Regions from separate parts of the Streptomyces sp. NPDC049040 genome, predicted to be linked through region 4. Evidence: riboswitches for the same ligand, from Rfam matches in the RefSeq annotation. Region 4 holds a riboswitch; each other region holds the start of a gene.

Region 1 (4,516 bases), on a different contig from region 4:
CACGGCCGGGTCAGCCATCTGCCGCGGGGCACCCAGACGCTGCTGCTGGTGGCCGCAGCCGACCACACGGGCGAGCTGGGGACGATCCTGCGGGCCGCGGAGGCCCTGGGCGCGGGGGTCGCGGACCTGCCGCCCGCTCAGGACAGCGGGCTGGTCACCGTCGAGGGCACCGACCTGCGCTTCCGCCACCCGCTGGTGCGGGCGGCGATCCACCAGCGGGCCGCGCTGCCGGAACGCCTCGCCGCTCATCGCGCCCTGGCCGGCGCCGCCGATCCGGAGCGCGACCCCGACCACCGGGCGTGGCACCTGGCCGCCGCGGCGACAGGGCCGGACGAGGACGTGGCGACCGCGTTGGAGGAGACCGCGGGCCGGGCCAGGGAGCGCAGCGGCCACACCGCCGCGGCCGCCGCCTACGACAGGGCCGCCCGCCTCAGCACCGACCCGCGGGCCCGGCTGCGCCGCCTGCTGCTGGCCGCCGAGTCCGCCTCGGAGGCCGGCGAGATCCCGCGGGCCCGCTCCTTCGCGGAGCTCGCCGCCCGCTCGGCCGCAGCCGCGGGCGGTGACGCCGCGGGGCAGGCAATGGCGCGGTCGCTGCACGTCCGCGGCCTGGCCGGCTTCTGGGAGGGCGACTTCCCCGGGGCGCACCGGCTGCTCACCGAGGGGGCAGGCCTGGCCGCGGCGGGCGATCCCGCGCGGGCGGCGCGGATGCTGGTGCAGGCCACGCACACCGCCTGGTATCTCGGCGCCGACGAGGTCGCGGACACCGTCGAGCGGCTGGCCGCGCTCGACCTGCCGGCGGACGCCGCGATCCTGCCGGTCGCCCGCTTCCTGACCGGCGCCCTCGGACGTGACGCGGCCGGGCGGGTGCCGCCCGACGTCGGTGAGGCGGGTGCGGCGGCCAGGGCGGCGCACGGCGGCCGGGTCGACCCGCGGGACCTGGTGATGCTCTGCGGGGTGGGCCTGACACTGGGCCAGGACGCGCAGTCGCACGAGCTGACGACGGCACTCGCCGCGGAGAGCCGGGAGAGCGGCGGGGTGGGGCGGCTCACCACGATCATGTTCTTCCGGGCGGAGGCGGAGATCTTCGACGGCCGCTTCGACGACGCGGCGGCGACCGCCGCCGAGGGGCTGCGGATCGCCGCCGACACCGGGCAGCGCCAGTGGGTGAGCCAGCTGAGCAGCGCCCTGGCGCACATCGCGGCGGTGCGCGGCGACGAGGACGGCTGCCGCCGGCTGGTGGACGCGGCGCTGGCGGGCGGCTCGGGTACGGCGATGGCGCCGGGCGCCCCATGGGCGTACTGGTCGCAGGGCCTGCTGGAGCTGGGGCTCGGCCGGGCACGGGCGGCGCTCGACCGGTTCGCGCTGCTCGGCGAGGAGTCGGTGCGCCATCACATCTGCGCGACCCGCAGCGTGCCCGACCTGGTGGAGGCGGCGGTCCGGCTCGGCGTGCCCGGGCGGGCGGACGCATCCTTCGCCCGGTTCGAGGCGTGGGCGGCGCGCACCGGGCAGCAGTGGGCGGCGGCGCTGGTGGCCCGCTGCCGGGCCCTGCGGGCGCCGGACGCGGAGGCGGAGGCCTACTTCCTCGATGCGCTGGCGGCGCACGACCCGCACCGGCGCGCCATGGAGTCGGCCCGCACGGAGCTGCTGTACGGGGAGTGGCTGCGGCGGGCGCGGCGCAAGAACGAGGCCAGGGTGCGGCTGCGCGGCGCCCTCGACGCCTTCGAGAGGCTCGGCGCGCGCCCGTGGGCGGACCGGGCCCGCGGTGAGCTGGGCGCGGCGGGCGGTGCGGTGCCAGAGGCGGGCCGGGAGAGCGGCCCGGTGGACGCGGCTGCGGGGCTCACCCCGCAGGAGTCGCAGATCGTACGGCTCGCCGCGGAAGGGCTGTCCAACAAGGACATCGCGGCCCGGCTGTTCCTGAGCCCGCGGACCGTCGGCTACCACCTCTACAAGGCGTATCCGAAGCTCGGCGTGGTCTCCCGCGGTGAACTGGCCGGGCTGTTCGACTGATCGCGGAAGGCGCCGGCCGTACAGGGACGGCGGCCGGGAAACGGCGGTGCCCGCCCGGTGGTGAAGACCGGGCGGGCACGTCCTGGGGCGTCGGGTGGATCAGATGGTGACGCCGTGCGCGGCGAGGTAGGCGACCGGGTCGATGTCGGAGCCGTAGTCGGGGGTGGTGCGCACCTCGAAGTGCAGGTGCGGGCCCGTGACGTTGCCGGTGGCGCCGGATATGCCGATCTCCTGGCCCGCGGTGACGGTCTGGCCGACCGAGACGACCGGGTTGGTCAGGTGGCCGTACAGGGTGTACTTGCCGTCGGCGTGCCGGATGATCACGTCGTTGCCGTAGGAGCCGTCCGCGCCCGCGTGGATCACGGTGCCCGCGGCGACGGAGTGGACCGGGGTGCCGCTCCAGACCAGGAAGTCGACACCGGTGTGGTAGCCGGACGACCAGTTGGAGCCCTGGGCGTGGTACGGGGTGCCGATGGCCGCGTCGCCGACCGGCTTGGTGTAGCCGCTGGAGCTGACGGCCTTCTTGGCAGCGGCGGGCGCGGCCTTCTTCGCCGGGGCCGGGGCGGCCTTCTTCGCCGGGGCGGGCGCGGCCTTGACCGGGGCGGTGTTCAGCGTGAGGTGCAGGCCGGGGCGGATCAGGCTCGGGTTGGTGCCGATGACCTTCTCGTTGGCCTTGTACAGCGCCTTCCAGCCGCCCTTGACGTGGTGGGCGGTGGCGATCTTCGACAGGGTGTCGCCGGGGGCCACGGTGTACTGGGCCTTGGCCGACACGGCGGCGGACGCCTTGGCCGGCTCCGCGGCGGACGCGTGGCCGACGGTGACCAGCGGCAGCGCGAGGGCGACGCCTCCGGTGCCGGCGGCGATGCACACCCGGGTGAGGCTGTTGAGCGAGCGGGGCTTGCGGTGCTGTCCCTTTGCGGGCATGGGGGAATTCCTCTCCTACGCCTGCGAGGTGAGCTGTCGGGTTCGGGCAGGAGATGCCCGGCCGCGTCCCGCCGTGTCCGCGCTGTGCGGTTGCGCGTACGGCGGCGCGGCTTCACCCCGAGCCGTCCGGTGCTCCCGGACGGCGGCTTGCCTGGGTCCCCCGCTCCTGCCCTGAGTTGCTCGGCTGTTCCCGGTACCGGGCGGCGGCAGGATTCGGCGTCCCGCCCGGCGGATGCCGCGGGCGTCCTGCCCGCGGTACGGCGAAGCTAGACGACCCCCGGAGCGGCGGGCAACCAAACGCGGCATGCCGCACCATTCCGCCCGTACCGGCGGTTACTCCTCGCCATCCCGGTACGGCGGTACGTGTGCGCGGCCGTCACGGCGGGTGGACCATCGAGGGGCGAGGGGTGACAAACGGGGCAGGTCGGGAACAGTGGGTGTCGCGGGGAAGCCGGACCGTGTTCCCGCGGTGACGCCTGTCACTCGACGGCGGGACAGTGAGCCACCTCACTGCGAAATGCCGGAATTGCACCGGATTTTGACCTATGACCTGAATTGCAGCCGACGGCACGTCAGCCGCCGCTTCAGTAACTCCCCGGCGCCCCGCCGATCCGCGCGTCGAGATTCCTGCTGAGCCGGTAGCCGACCGGCCGGAAGCCGACCGCGGGCCAGTGCCCGGCGGCCAGCGGCGAGGCGGAGTGCCAGCGGGCCGACATGTAGCGGTGGCCGTTGTCGTACGCCCACGCAAGCGCGGTCGCCACCAGCACCCGGCTGATGCCCTCGCCCCGTGCGGAAGGCTCCACGTACGCCTCGGCGAGTTCGACACAGGACTCCGGTATCACCGGGTCAGGGACGGCGGGGACGAGCAGCACCATGGCGATCTCCTCACCCCTGCGGGAGGCGATCCAGGCACCGCAGCGCGGGTCGGCGAGCGCGTCGGCGTAGTGCAGCCGCAGCGCGGCGAGCGCGCCCTCCGGCTGGGGCTGGAACATCGCCGACTCGCGCTGCCGCCGCGACGACTCGGCGGCCATCCGGCCCACCTGCGGCAGGTCGCCGGGACCGGCCCGCCTGATGCCGAGGCCGTCGACGCCGCGCGGCTGGCGGCCCCTGGCCTTGACCGCCATCAGGCCGTGCACCAGCTCGCGCCCGAAGCCCAGGTCCGCCCAGGGGGCGGTGGCGACCTCCCCGGCGGGCACCTGCACGTAGTGCACCAGGCGGCGGTCGGCGACCAGCCGCTCCGCGACCTTGGCGTAGAGCGACCGCAGCACCTCGGTCTCCCGCCCGCCCGGCAGCGCGTGGCCGCCGTAGGGGACCAGGGCGGAGCGCGGGTGGGTGCGCAGCGCCGCCGGGTCGTCCGGGGAGAGGGTGACCGGCTGGGCGGCGAGGTAGCCGATCAGATTGCCGTCGCCGTCGAGGGCGCGGCACGCCTCGAGACCCGGGACGGCGTGCAGCTTGCCCACCAGCTCGTCGCCGCGCACGGGTCCGTCGGCCAGCCAGGACCGCTGGGAGGGGGGACGCCGGGCGCGCGAGAACCAGCGGTCGTAGCGCTGCACGGCCAGGGGTATGTGCTCGGCGGTCAGCGGCG
Region 2 (4,516 bases), on a different contig from region 4:
CGCGGCCTGCACGGGCGGCAGCAGGTCGCCGCTCACCTCGGTCCCGGCGCCGGTCGCCGCCGCGTCGGTGGCCCGCACGGCGGTCGTCGCCGCGCCCTGGTCGGTGCCGGTGAAGGTGCTGCCGTCGGTGGACCACGAGGGTGCCCAGCCGGGCGGCACGTGCAGGGAACCGGGTATGTAGGTCTGCCGGGCGCCCGCGGCGCTGATCGGGTCGGTGACGGTGGCCGCGCCGGGCTCACCGGTGGTCGACCTGTTGTGGTAGGTGATCGCCCAGTTGAGGGTGTCGGAGTGCTGGGCGGGGACCCGCCCCGGGCTGGTGGCGTTCTGCACGGTCTTGACCAGGCCCGTCCCTCCGCTCGGGGGGTTCGTGCCGTGCGACTGCGCGCTCTGGGCGGAGCTGCGGGCGGCGGTCCCCTGGGCCATGACCGGAGACAGCGAGCCGGCCGCCGTCGCGAGCAGGGCCGCCGCCAGGGCGACCGACGCCCGGGCGGCGAGCCTGCGCGGTCTGGGGGCCGGGGGGTGCGCGGAAAGGGAGAGTAAGAGCCGGAGCATGAATGTCCCCATCGTCGTCTCGGAGTGCGCGGGCTCGTCACCGGGCCCCGCGCCGCCGAACAAGGTAGGCGTGAAAAAGCCTGCCAGTCACCCGGACGGGCGAAAGGAAAGGGGTGTTGAAGGCAATACTCCGGATGTTTTCGCAAAGGCGCGGAATGGGGCCGGTATCGGGACGTGTTTCCGACCGTGAATGTCCGCGGATTGGATTGCCGAGCCGGGGCGTGCGACCCCGCGCGTATAGGGACGAGTATGCGCTTCTTTTCGATGTTTGGCGGTGCCAATGATGGTTTCCGGCCGAAACGGCCGGACATGACCGGCCGGGCGCGCGACGCCGCCTCGTGACCCGGACGGGCGGTCTGCGGCGCTGGACCTGTTGCCGGTGGGATGGCCGGGGCCCAAGTGGCGCCGCGCGGCGGGCGGGTCGGCGGATGCGCCACGCCATTCCTGCGCCGGGCGGTCCGCCGGGCCCGGCTCCCGCCGGCGGTCCGCGGGACCCAGGGGCCTCCGCTGTGTCCACCAACTGAGCTTTTCGGTAGGGAAATTGGAGCGGCAAGGCGCCCCTGGCATAGTCAGTACCCATGGACACCGACTCCTTCTGGGCCCTCCTTGAGGACTCCCGGCGGCACGGAATCGGCGGCGACAAGCGCGATGTCTGGCTGCGCCACGCGCTCGCCCGGCTGCCCGCCGAAGAGATCGTGGGCTTTCAGGCCTGCCTCGAACTGGCAACCGACGAGGCTTTCACCTGGAATCTCTGGGGGGCGGCGGACCGGATCCACGGCGGCTGGTGTTCCGACGACGCATTCAGATCCTTCCAGCACTGGATGATGGGCCTGGGCCGGGCCGTCTTCGAGGCCGCAGTGAACGACCCCGACGTCCTGGCCTACGCGCCCGACGTCTTCCGGCTGGCCGGTCGCCCCAGAGCCGCCTGGTCCGCCGAGGACCGGCCGGGATGGCCGACCCTCGACACCCTCGGGCTCCAGGCGTACGAGATGGCGACCGGCCCGTCGGACGACTTCGGCGACGCCTTCTACGCCGCAGTACGTGCCGCCCAGCGCCGCGCGGAGGAAGCCGCGGGCCACGGCACCCCGCCGCACGTGCCGTCCGGCGGCCGTGACCCGTCGGGGAGCCGCTGGACCGCACGCGACGAGGAGGAGGCGGCCCGCAATCTGCCCCGGCTCAGCGTCATGTTCCCGCTGGACGACCCCGGCGGGGACGGCGGCGGGGACCCCGGCGGGGGGCGGTGACCGTGAGGGGCAGGACCCGGCCGGTCAGACCCCGTTGACCAGCCGCATGTAGCGCACCCAGTCCCAGTTGGGGCCGGGGTCGGTGTGGTCGGTGCCGGGGACCTGGGAGTGGCCGATGATGTGGTTCCGGTCCTTGGGGATGCCGTACTTGTCGCAGATCTCCGCGGTCAGCGCCGCCGACGCGTGGTAGAGCGCGGTGGTGAAGTAGGACGGCTGGTCCACCCAGCCCTCGTGCTCGATGCCGATGCTGCGGGTGTTGTAGTCCCAGTTGCCCGCGTGCCAGGCGATGTCGCGCTCCCGGACGCACTGGTCGATGGCGCCGTCGGCGGACCGGACGACGTAGTGCGACGCGGCGGCGTGGGCGGGGTTCTGGAAGAGCGAGATGGTGTCGGCGAAGGTCTCCTGGGTCACGTGGATGACCACCAGGTTGACCGGGTAGGCGGACGGCCGGCTGGAGGCGGTGTAGTTGCCGGTGCTGGCCGGCGCCCAGAGGGCTGACGGGTAGTCGACGGCGGCTGCGGGTGTGGCGGCGGCCTGGACGGCGCCTGCGGGCCGGAGGCCGGCGGCCAGGCCCGCGGTGGCGGCGGCGCCGAGGCCGAGGCCGCCGCGGATCAGCGAACGGCGGCTCGGTGGCGCGGGGTTGGTGCGGTCCATCGAGGGCTCCCTGAGGCGTCATGGTGGGGCGGGTGCATGACAAGAACATCGGGCTCGCCCATCGTGCGGTGCCTGTGCGTGGCATGCCAAGCGATTCGCCAATTGGCACAGGACCAGACCACTGGCGCGCCGGTGCCTGCCCTGCGGACATCCCCGCCCGCGCGCCCGTGCGCGCCCGCGCCCTCACCCGCGCCCCCGCCCACCCGTGCCCGCGCCCGCGTCGCTGCGCCCCGCCGTCGTCGGCTCACCGCCCGTAGCCGTGCCGGTTCCGCCGATAACGACTGGCGTACGCTCACATCACCGCCTGGCCACGCCCACTGTCCGGTTCATACGTTCTCGGTACGCCCCGTCCGATTGGTTCCCGTCCCCAACTCTCCCGTTCGGCTTGGAAAACCTCTCCGGCTCTATTAACGTTCGATAACGCAGCGCGGTCGTCATCGCCGCCGTACAGGCGGCACCGTGCGCTTGCCGAATCCCGTCCGCGGGAACCGGGGACCCGCCCTTCCGCTACCGCGGAAGGGGTCCAATGGGGTGAATCGGGCAGCCGTCAGGCCCGTAGGAGACCTTCCTGCTCCGAACCCGTCAGCTAACCCGGTAGGCGAGAGGGAAGGAAAGGAGTGCGCCCCCGTGGCGTCCAACCAGCCTGCCTACGCTCCTGCCCCGGTAGCAGAACCGACCGGGGAGTGGCCCTTCGGGGAGCGGGACGAGCTTCCGCCGTCCGCCGTCCCCGCCGACGGCCCCGCCGCCTCCCCGGCCGACGCCGGATACGACTACGGATCCGAGGCCGCGGGCCTGCGCAGCCAGCTCCGACTTCCCCGGCAGCGGGCCGGATTCCCCGCCCGCGGTGCCGCGGTGGGCTCCGCCGTGCTCGGTATCGCGGCGATGGCCGCGGTCGGCGCCGGTGGAGTGGCCGCGGCCGCCGACGCGCCCCCCGCCGCCCCCATCTCGCTGCCGGACGCACCGGGTTTCCCCGACGCGCTCCCCACGCCCGCCGTCCCGGCCGCTCAGCCGGAAGTCGAGGTCGGCACCCCGTCGTACGACCCCTCCGCTGTCGGCCGGACGGCCGCCGCCGGGGAGACGGGCGAGGACGCGGCCGCGGCCCCGGCCGTGGCCACCGATCCCGGCGAGGCGCTCCGCACCCGCATCATCGACCAGGTCACCCGGCAGCGCGAAGCCGCTGCCAGGGCCGAGCGTGAGGCGGCGGCGAAGGCCGCGGCCGAGCAGGCGGCCAAGGCGGCAGCGGCCCGCAAGGTGCGCGAGCAGGCCGCCGCCGCGAAGGCCGAAGCCGAGGCGAAGGCCAAGGCGGCCGCCGAGGCCGAGGCGAAGGCAGAGGCGGAGCGGCTCGCCCGGCTCGCCGCCTCCTACGTCAAGCCCGTGGCGTCCTACACGCTCACCACCGCCTTCGGCGAGTCCGGCAACATGTGGGCGACCCACACCGGCCAGGACTTCGCCGCCCCCACCGGCACCCCGGTGCACGCCGTCCACAGCGGCACGGTCACCTCGGCGGGCTGGGCCGGCTCGTTCGGCTATCGGGTGGTCCTCCGCCTCGATGACGGCACCGAGCTGTGGTACTGCCACCTGTCGACGATGGTCGCCACGTCCGGCCAGGTCGTCACCGGCGACACGATCGGCCGGGTCGGCGCGACCGGGAACGTACCGGGGCCGCACCTGCACCTCGAAGTACGGCCCGGCGGTGGCGCGCCGGTCGACCCGGTGCCCTGGCTCCACGGTCATGACGTCGCCATCTGAGGCACCCGCGCACCCGCGAGGCGCCCGTCCCCAGGCCCGCTAGGGCCTGCGGAAGCTGTCCACCCGCACCACCCCGCAGGCCTCACGGCCGGCCGCCCCAAGAACAGCCGGCGGCCCCGGCGTACACCCCCCCCGACGCCGGGGCCGTCGGCATGCGGGCCCGAGCCGGCAGGCAGGCCCGCCGATCGCGCAAGGCGGCCGCCCCCCGGCGCTTGCCCGCGGCCGTACCGCTCACCGCGCCGCGATGCCGCTTCCGCCGTTCGAGCCGCTGCTGTCGGCCGGGCCGCCTGCCGAACCGTCGCCGCCGTGCTCGGCCT
Region 3 (4,516 bases), on a different contig from region 4:
ACCAGATCGGTCAGGTCCGCTTCGAACTCCGCCTCCCAGTCGACCGGCTGGTCCAGATGGCCGGCCAGCGCGCCATGCCCTGGCAGCGTGCCGGTCGGCAACTGCCCGCGCCGCCCCCGCGGATCGAGGCTGCCGGGTCCGAACCGGCCACCGGCCTCGGAGGCGATCCAGCCGAGGACGAACGTGCTCACCAGCCGCTCCAGCCGCGGGACTTCGGCCGGCGAAATCCCCGCGTCGAGCAGGACGGTGTAGAGCAGGTCGACGGTGCGCACGGCGTCCGGCGCGACGGCGGGCCGCGAGAACAGCAGACCGGCCGCCCACGGGTGCCCCAGCGAGAGGGTGCGGGCGGTGCGGGCGAACAGCCGCAGCCGCTCGCGCCACTCGCTCTCCTGCGAGGCCGCGCCCGGCGCCGCCTCGTACAGCCGCCCCAGCATCCGCCCCACCAGGGCGTCGAGCAGGCCGCCCTTGTCCTTGACGTGCGGGTAGAGGGCCATCGGCGTCAGGCCGACGGCCTGTGCGACCGCCCGCATCGACAGCCCCTCGAGGCCGCGCTCGTCGGCGATCGCCTCGGCGGCGTCCAGGATTTCTTCCCGTTTCCCACTCATGGCTCTACACTGTAGATCTATACACTGTAGATCACTTACGGGAGGCGATGTGCTCGCAGTGGAGGGACTGGTCAAGAGCTACGGGAGCCGGCGCGCGCTGGACGGCTTCTCGCTCACCGTGCGGCCCGGCGAGATCGCCGGGCTCATCGGGCACAACGGGGCGGGCAAGACCACGTTCGTGGAGGTGGTGACCGGTCTGGTCCGACCGGACACGGGCCGGGTGGCGGTCTGCGGTGTCGACGCGACGGCCGCGCCCCGGGCCGCCCGCGCCGTACTCGGCGTCGCCCCGCAGGACATCGCCCTCTACCCGAGGCTCACCGTCCGCGAGCAGCTGCGGCTGTTCGCCGGCCTGGCCGGACTGCGGCGCGCCGCCGCCGGCCGCGCCGCCGGGCGGATCGCCGAGGAACTGCTGCTCACCGACGTGCTCGACCGGCCCTGCGCGGCACTCTCCGGCGGCCAGCGGCGCAGGACCCAGGCAGCCGCCGCGATGGTCGGCGCTCCGCGGGTGCTGCTGCTCGACGAGCCGACGGCGGGGGCCGACCCGCAGACCCGGCAGGCGCTCCTCTCGGCCGTACGGTCCAGGGCCGCCGCCGGCGCCGCGGTCGTCTACACCACCCACTACCTGCCGGAATTGGTCGACCTGGACGCGACCCTCGCGGTCGCACGGGCCGGCCGGGTGGTCGCACGCGGCGAGCGCGCCGCCCTCACCGCCGGGCTCCCGGGCGAGATCCGGGTCACCCTCGATCCGGCGGCGCCTTCCCTACGCTCCGGCCTGCCCCAGGAGCTGCGCTCCAGGAGCCGCACCGATCCCGACGGGGTACTGCGGATCAGCAGCGCCGACCCGCCCGCCGACCTGGCCGCGCTGCTCGCCGCGGGCTGCGCACCGCTGACCGTCGACGTACGCAGCCCGGACCTGGACGACCTCTACCGGGCGCTCGCCGAGGAGGCTCCGTATGCGGCCTGACACCCGCGGCTTCCTGCTGCGCACCGGAGTGCTGGTCCGGCTCAACACGACCGTGCTGCTGCGTGAACCGGGCCCGCTGCTCGGCAGGATCGTCATGCCGGTGGTGGTGCTGCTCGCGCTGCGCCCGCTCTACGAGGCGGCGCAGGGGGCGGCGGACGGGACCGCGCAGGCGGTGATCGGGTCGCTGGTGACGTTCTCGCTGCTCGCGCTGTCGATCGTGGGCACCTCGATCCTGTCCGAGCGGACCTGGCGGACCTGGGACCGGCTGCGGACGACCCCCGCGGGGGCGGCCGAACTCCTGCTCGGCAAGGCGGTGCCGGTCTTCTGCGTGCTCGCCGCCCAGCAGGCGGTGGTGCTCGGCTTCGGCGTGGCCGTGCTGGGGATGCCGGTCGCAGCGCCGCTGCTGCTGCTGGCGGCGTGTGCCGCCTGGGGGCTCGCGCTGCTCGGCCTCGGCACCGCGCTCGGCGTACTCGCCCGCAGCCCCGGCCAGTTGGCGGCCCTGCACGACATCGGCGCGCTGGTGCTCACCACGTTGGGCGGCGCGCTGGTGCCGGTGGCCGAACTGCCGGGCTGGGCCCGTGCCATCGCGCCCGCCTCGCCGGGGTATTGGGCCGCGCACGCGCTGCGTGCCGCCGCTGCCGGCGACACCGCGGGTACCCTCGCCGCGGTCGCGGTGCTGCTCGGTGTGGCGTCGGCGGCAGGCGCGGTCGCCGCCCTGCGCATCACACGCGGGTGGGGCCGGGCCGCGACCGTGTGACCGGTCAGGGCCCGCCGCGGGCGTGCCGGGCGGGTGCCCACCGCGGTCCGGGGTGCGCCGGGCGCGCGTTGGGCGCCGTCGCGGGCGCGTTGCGCAGCATGCCCGACACGCCGGGCGGACGTCACACCCGGCCGTACCACACGCTCCTGGTCCAGATGTGTTCCAGCCGGACCCGCGCGCCGGTCTTGGGCGCGTGCCAGATCTCGCCACCGCCTGCGTAGATCCCGACGTGGTAGACGGACGACGCCGCGGAACCGGCGTGGAAGAACACCAGGTCGCCCGCGCGGCGCGCGGAGGCGGAGACGTGCCTGGTGCTGCGGTACTGCGCCGCCGCGGTGCGCGGCAGCTTCTTGCCCGCCTGCTTGAACGAGTACAGCGTCAGGCCCGAGCAGTCGAAGCGGCTGGGGCCGGTGGCGCCCCACTGGTAGGGCGAGCCCTGCTTGGAGGCCGCCACGCCGAGGGCCTTCACGGCCATCGTGGCGGCGCCCGCCTGCTGTGCCGCACCCGGCAGCAGCGCGGGTACGGCGACTGCCGCGGCCGTGAACAGGGACGCGGCCCCGATCCGTGACAGCCGTGCGGACAGGACGTGAGGCGCGGTCATGCGCAACCCTTCGTCGTCAGCCTGCGAAGGATGACCTGTCGGGTTCGGGCAGGCGAAGATGCCCGGCCGCATGCAGCGGCTTCACCCCAAGAGGTGGCCCGTACGTGCTCCGGGCCGGCCCCGTCGTGCCTGGGTCCTCCGCTCCCGCCGTTGCACTCGTGTCGACCTGGCATCCACACGCCGGCGGGACTCGGCGTCCGTGCGGACCGCCCCGCCACGGCGGCGGGGGCTTGTCGTCACTACGGATCGTGACGCACCCGGCACGTCGGCACCGGGCGGGAAACGCCCGATGTGATTCTCGTCACAGCGCCGCTGCCCGAGTGCCGACGCTGGGCCCTTCGGGTGGTCCGCGCTTTCGCCGGCCTGTGTGACCTGCGCGCTTGCCGAGCGTCGGCAGGCGGGCGCGCAACCGCGCCCCCGGTCCGCGCCGGGGTCGCCGATCCGCCAATGGGCTGAGCCGGTGTTCGGCCGAACCGGGGTCGGCCGTGCCGCTGAGTGACGATCACGGCCGACGATCCCTCAGTCCGCCCCCGCCCGCCCTGCTTGGGGCCGGCGGCCTGTCCGGCGCGCGACCGTCAGCCGGGCGGCGGCGTGCGCTGCTCGGGCGGCACCGCGGCGAGCGACGACCGGCGTTCGCCGTCCAGGACCCGCAGCGCCCGCCCCAGCGTGGCGTGATGCATCTCCGTCTCGCCGCGCAGGTGCATCACCGTCAGCGCCTCGCGCAGCGCCACCGCGCGACCCACCAGCGCCTGGGCCGCGCGCAGCGCCGAGTAGGTGTCCGCGGTGCGCGCGGGGTTGATCCTGCCGAGCAGGTCGACGACCTCGAGGTAGCAGTCGATCAGCTCGCCCTCGGAGCGGGTCAGCGCCGGCAGCGGCGGCAGTTCCGGCACCACGGGGCCTCACCGCAGGCCGTAGGAGGGACTGTTGGCCTTGCGGCTGGTGGTCAGCCGGTCCACCAGGCCGTAGGCGACGGCGGCTTCGGCGTCGAAGACCTTGTCCCGCTCGATGTCGGTGCGGATCCGCTCGATGTCCTGGCCGGTGTGCCGGGCCAGCAGCGTCTCCAACCGCTCGCGGGTGCGGAGCAGTTCCCTCGCCTGGATCTCCAGGTCCGACACGTCGCCCTGCACCACGTCGCCCAGCGACGGCTGGTGGACCAGGATCCGCGCCCCCGGGGTGATCATGCGCTTGCCCGGTGCGCCGGCCGTCAGCAGCACCGCGGCCGCCGAGGCCGCCTGCCCGATGCAGACCGTGGCCACGTCGCAGGTGACGAACTGCATCGTGTCGTAGATCGCGGTCATGGCGGAGAAGGAGCCGCCCGGCGAGTTGATGTAGAGGTGGATGTCCTGATCCGGGGAAGCGCTCTCCAGATGGATGAGCTGGGCCATCACGTCGTTCGCCGAGGTGTCGTCGATCTGGGTGCCCAGGAAGACGATCCGCTCCTGGAGCAGCTTGGAGTAGGGGTCCATGGTGCGGACGCCGGTGCTGCTGCGCTCGGTGAACTCCGGCAGCACGTAGCGGGCGGTGGGTCGGAACATGCGGGCACCCTCCTCAGGTCAAAATGTACAGGACGTACATCTCGTTATGATGGG
Region 4 (4,516 bases):
TTCTGTGTCTCTCGGGCCGTCGCCGGCGGGCTCCGGGGTCGCTGGGGTGGTGGCGGCATCCGCCGGGGTCGGCGCGGCTGCCGGATCCGCGGCGGCCCGCCTGGGCTGCCGCGGGCCGGGCGTCAGTGCTGCGGCGGACCCGCGGCGTCGGCGTGGTCCACGCCGTCCCACAGGTTCGTGTACCAGGGGCGGTGGGCGGCCGCCGCCTGCCCGCCGCCGTCACCGGGACTGCCCGAGCTCTTGTGCCGGGGGTCGGAGGTGGCGGTGGGCGCCGGATTCGCCACGGAGTAGCCGTCCTCACCCGGCATCACGTAGTGCAGCTGCTCGCGTGCCTGGGTCCGCACGTACTCCGGGTCCTGCCAGCGGGCCTTCTGCTCGCGCAGCTGCTCGACCTTCTGCCGTGCCTGCTGCGCCTCCCGGCGCTGGTCGGCGATGTCGGAGCGCTGCGCGATGTACTGCCGCATCGGGTAGGCGAGGGCGATCACCAGGGCGCACAGCACCAGCGCGAGCAGCGCGGCCCGCCCGGTGAGCCTGTTGCGGCGGGCCGGACGCCGGGCGGCGGCGGCGCGGTAGACCCGCGCGTGCGCCTCCTGCCCGATGGCCTTGAGCCTGGCCGCGGTGGAGAACCGGTCGGATCCCACGCCGTAGCTCCCCTCGTACGTCCCGCAGGACGCCCGTCCTGCGGGACCGAACATACTGCCAGGCCTGCCCGTACGCCGGTACGTCCCCGCCCACGGTACGGGACCGGGTACGGGGACGTACGGACGCCAGGTGCCTCCCCCGCGGCGTCAGCCGCGCCGCGCGGGGCCGTACCGTGTCAGCCCTTGAAGCGCGGGAAGGCACTGCGGCCGGCGTAGACCGCGGCGTCGTCGAGGATCTCCTCGATACGCAGCAGCTGGTTGTACTTCGCGACGCGCTCGGAGCGGGCCGGGGCGCCGGTCTTGATCTGGCCGCAGTTGGTGGCGACGGCCAGGTCGGCGATGGTGACGTCCTCGGTCTCGCCCGAGCGGTGCGACATCATGCACTTGTAGCCGCTGCGCTGCGCCAGCTCGACGGCGTCCAGGGTCTCGGTCAGCGAGCCGATCTGGTTGACCTTCACCAGCAGCGCGTTGGCCGTGGCGTTGTCGATGCCCTTCTGCAGGCGCTCGGGGTTGGTGACGAACAGGTCGTCGCCGACGATCTGCACCTTGCTGCCGAGCTTGTCGGTGAGGACCTTCCAGCCGGACCAGTCGTCCTCGAACAGCGGGTCCTCGATCGAGACCAGCGGGTAGGCCGAGACCAGCTCCTCGTAGTACTCGGTCATCTCCGCGGCCGAGCGCTGCTTGCCCTCGAACTCGTACTTGCCGTCCTTGTAGAACTCGGAGGCGGCGACGTCCAGGGCGAGCGCGATGTCCTGGCCGGGGGTGTAGCCGGCCTGCTTGATCGCCTCGATGATCAGGTCGAGCGCGTCACGGTTGGAGCCGAGATTCGGCGCGAAACCGCCCTCGTCGCCCAGACCCGTGGACAGGCCGCGGGTCTTCAGCACGCCCTTGAGGGTGTGGTAGACCTCGGCGCCCCAGCGCAGCGCCTCGGAGAAGGACTCCGCGCCGATCGGCGCGATCATGAACTCCTGGATGTCGACGTTGGAGTCCGCGTGCGACCCGCCGTTGAGGATGTTCATCATCGGGACCGGCAGCACATGGGCGTTCGGGCCGCCGAGGTAGCGGAAGAGCGGCAGGTCGGACGCCTCGGAGGCGGCGTGCGCGACGGCCAGCGACACGCCGAGGATGGCGTTGGCGCCGAGCGAGGACTTGTCGGGGGTGGCGTCCAGGTCGAACATCGCCTGGTCGATCAGCCGCTGCTCGGTGGCGTCGTAGCCGACGAGCTCGGGGCCGATCTGCTCGATCACGGCGAGGACGGCCTTCTCGACGCCCTTGCCCTGATAGCGGTTCTTGTCGCCGTCGCGGAGTTCGAGGGCCTCGAAGGCACCGGTGGATGCGCCGGACGGTACTGCGGCCCGGCCCGTGCTGCCGTCATCGAGGCCGACCTCGACCTCGACGGTGGGGTTGCCTCGCGAGTCGAGGATTTCCCGGGCTACGACGACGTCGATGGACGGCACGTTGTCTCCTTCAGATGATGTCTTCTCGTCTTTTCCGGGACGAGCCTAACCGCCTCGGGCGCCCGCGCCGGTCCCCGGCCCGGCCCCTGAGACGGAAAACCGGCCGGGCACGCGGCGCCCCGGAGGCGAGCCGCGTACCCGGCCGGTCGGTGAGGTTCAGCCGGACGGTCAGCCGAGGTGCAGCTGCTGGCCCGGGTAGATCAGGTCGGCGTCCTTGACGCTGTCCTTGTTGAGCTCGAAGAGCTTGTGCCAGCCGCCGGCCACGTGGTGGCTCTTGGCGATGCCGGACAGGCTGTCGCCGGACACGACGGTGTAGTCACCCTTGTGGCCGGAGTGCCGCCGCCAGTCCGAAGCGGTGTGCTTGGCGGGCTTGGCGGTGCTCTTGGCGGGGGTGCTCTTCGCCGGGGTGCTCTTCGCCGGGGTGGCGGCCTTGGCCGGCGTGGAGGACGACGAGCCGCCGGGGTTGATGTCGGGCGACGGGCCGCCCGCGGTCAGGCCGCCGGCCGACGCGCAGGACCAGGCGCCGGGGCCCTGGATGGCGAGCAGCTTCTCTGCGGCCGCGATCTGCTGGTCCTTGGTGGCCAGGTCGGCGCGGGGGGCGTACTGCAGGCCGCCGGCCGCTTCCCAGCTGGACTGCGAGAACTGCAGGCCGCCGTAGTAGCCGTTGCCGGTGTTGATCGACCAGTTGCCACCGGACTCGCACTGCGCGACGGCGTCCCAGGTGGCCACGGAAGCGGCCGAGGATGACGTGGCGCCGATCAGCGGCACGGCGATGGCGGTGCCGGCGACACCGGCGAATGTGGCGAATCGGACCATCTTCGAGGCACGACGGTGCTTACCCATGTTTGTGTCCCTCACCGACGCCTACGAGGTCAGCTGTCGGGTTCGGGCGTGAGTTGCCCGGCCTGCACCCCCGTTCGACCTTCGAACGCGGATGCGCGGCTTCACCCCGAGCCGGACCGGTGGCGGCAGGCGTCGCAGCGCAGTGCTGTCCGTGCTGCGCGGCTTGCTGCCTCTGGTCCGGCGGAAGACCGTGGGTCCCCCGCTCCTGCCTGCGGCGCTTTCGCGTCGACTGTTCCCGTGGGCGCGGCGGCAGGACTCGGCGTTCCGCTCCGACGGGGCCCGCTGTGGCGAGCGGTTAGACGTTAAGCACACCGGACCCCGTTGAACAAACACTCGCGTTTCGGGCGCCAACTGCCGCGCGTCATTCGCCGACTGGACGAAGCCGCAGGTCGGAAGGCCGGATTTGAGCAGCGAGCGAGCAGCCGGTCACAGGTTTGGAGAGAGGCTTGTCACATCATCGTGTGACCCGGAAATACCCTACGTCCGTTTTGTCACCGGGCTTGCGCGGTACGGCTGTTCGGCCTTCCGGCGGTCGCGGCTCAGCCGAGACTGAGGATCTGTCCGGGTTTGATGAGGTTTGGATTGTCGCCGATCAGCTGGTGGTTGACGTCGTAGAGCCGGTGCCAGCCACCCGCGACGTCATGGTCGGCCGCGATCCCGGACAGCGAGTCACCCGCGCCGACCTTGTAGGCACCCGATGCCGTATCGGCGCTCGTGTCCGTATTGCCGGTGTTGCCAGTGTCGTTGGCATCCGGGGTGTTCGCGGTGAGCCCGGTGGTTTCGGTACGTGTCGCCCGGTCCGCCGCGGCCAGCGCCTCGTCGGAGGGGCTGTACGGCCGCGCGTGGCGGCCGCTGCCCTCGGTGGGGGTACCCGGGGCCGTGGGGTCGGCCGGGGCGGCGGGAGGGGCGCTCTGGACGGGGGTGCCGGGGTCGGTGGGGGCCGGGGTCGCCGTGCTCGTGCCGGAACCCGTCCCGGTGCCCGCGGTGGTGCCGGTGCCCGTGGCGGGGGTGGTCGGCGTGCCGGCGGCGGGCGGCGCGGTGGTCGTGCCGCCGGTGTCGGCGGGCGTGGACGGCGCCGCGGGGTCGGTCGGGGTGGCCGATGGCGTCCCGGTGTCCGCCGATGTGCCGGGGTCGGCCGCGGTGGGCTCCGGTGTGGCGGTGCCGCCCGGGTCCACATCCGGCTTCCCGGTGTCCTTCAGCAGTCCCGTGCCCTGCTCGCAGCCGGGCCAGGCGTCGGGGCCGAGGTCCGCGAGGATCTTCTCGGCCACGGCTATCTGCTGCGACCGGGAGGCCAGGTCGGGCCGCGGGGCGTACACCGTGCCGCCGTACTGGCTCCAGGTGTCCTGGGTGATGGCGAGGCCGCCGTAGAAGCCGTTGTGGGTGTCGGCGCTCCACAGGCCGCCGGTCTCGCACACGGCGACCTTGTCCCAGGTGCCGGCGTCCGCGGCGTGCGCGGCTCCCGCGCCCGCTCCCAGCAAGGGCAGCGCGAGTCCCGCGCCGGTCGCCGCGACCGTCACCATGGCCGCGGGGGCCTGGCGGGGGCGTCGGTGCCTGCCGTTCCCTGACGAGAGCATG

Evidence for each region. A riboswitch is a leader RNA that binds a small molecule or an ion and turns the genes downstream of it on or off. The one in region 4 is predicted to bind cyclic di-AMP.
Region 1: another riboswitch for cyclic di-AMP. It lies ahead of ACGFMP_RS10550 (peptidoglycan DD-metalloendopeptidase family protein); the one in region 4 lies ahead of ACGFMP_RS22235 (transglycosylase family protein).
Region 2: another riboswitch for cyclic di-AMP. It lies ahead of ACGFMP_RS35185 (M23 family metallopeptidase); the one in region 4 lies ahead of ACGFMP_RS22235 (transglycosylase family protein).
Region 3: another riboswitch for cyclic di-AMP. It lies ahead of ACGFMP_RS16005 (C40 family peptidase); the one in region 4 lies ahead of ACGFMP_RS22235 (transglycosylase family protein).

Annotation. Positions count from the first base shown of each region.
Region 1 is NZ_JBICTO010000003.1:306,138-310,653, forward strand. It holds gene ACGFMP_RS10545 (AAA family ATPase) at 1-2,007, shown strand, start outside; gene ACGFMP_RS10550 (peptidoglycan DD-metalloendopeptidase family protein) at 2,107-2,931, opposite strand; cyclic di-AMP (ydaO/yuaA leader) riboswitch at 2,937-3,127, opposite strand; gene ACGFMP_RS10555 (GNAT family N-acetyltransferase) at 3,516-4,516, opposite strand, start outside.
Region 2 is NZ_JBICTO010000028.1:40,052-44,567, reverse strand. It holds gene ACGFMP_RS35200 (hypothetical protein) at 1-552, opposite strand, end outside; gene ACGFMP_RS35195 (DUF4240 domain-containing protein) at 1,131-1,796, shown strand; gene ACGFMP_RS35190 (N-acetylmuramoyl-L-alanine amidase) at 1,821-2,450, opposite strand; cyclic di-AMP (ydaO/yuaA leader) riboswitch at 2,907-3,066, shown strand; gene ACGFMP_RS35185 (M23 family metallopeptidase) at 3,078-4,199, shown strand; gene ACGFMP_RS35180 (MBL fold metallo-hydrolase) at 4,431-4,516, opposite strand, start outside.
Region 3 is NZ_JBICTO010000005.1:104,788-109,303, forward strand. It holds gene ACGFMP_RS15990 (TetR/AcrR family transcriptional regulator) at 1-605, opposite strand, end outside; gene ACGFMP_RS15995 (ABC transporter ATP-binding protein) at 655-1,569, shown strand; gene ACGFMP_RS16000 (ABC transporter permease) at 1,559-2,326, shown strand; gene ACGFMP_RS16005 (C40 family peptidase) at 2,448-2,927, opposite strand; cyclic di-AMP (ydaO/yuaA leader) riboswitch at 2,931-3,104, opposite strand; gene ACGFMP_RS16010 (hypothetical protein) at 3,503-3,820, opposite strand; gene ACGFMP_RS16015 (ATP-dependent Clp protease proteolytic subunit) at 3,827-4,462, opposite strand.
Region 4 is NZ_JBICTO010000008.1:237,056-241,571, reverse strand. It holds gene ACGFMP_RS22245 (septum formation initiator family protein) at 123-641, opposite strand; gene eno (phosphopyruvate hydratase) at 818-2,098, opposite strand; gene ACGFMP_RS22235 (transglycosylase family protein) at 2,267-2,941, opposite strand; cyclic di-AMP (ydaO/yuaA leader) riboswitch at 2,945-3,168, opposite strand; gene ACGFMP_RS22230 (transglycosylase family protein) at 3,481-4,515, opposite strand.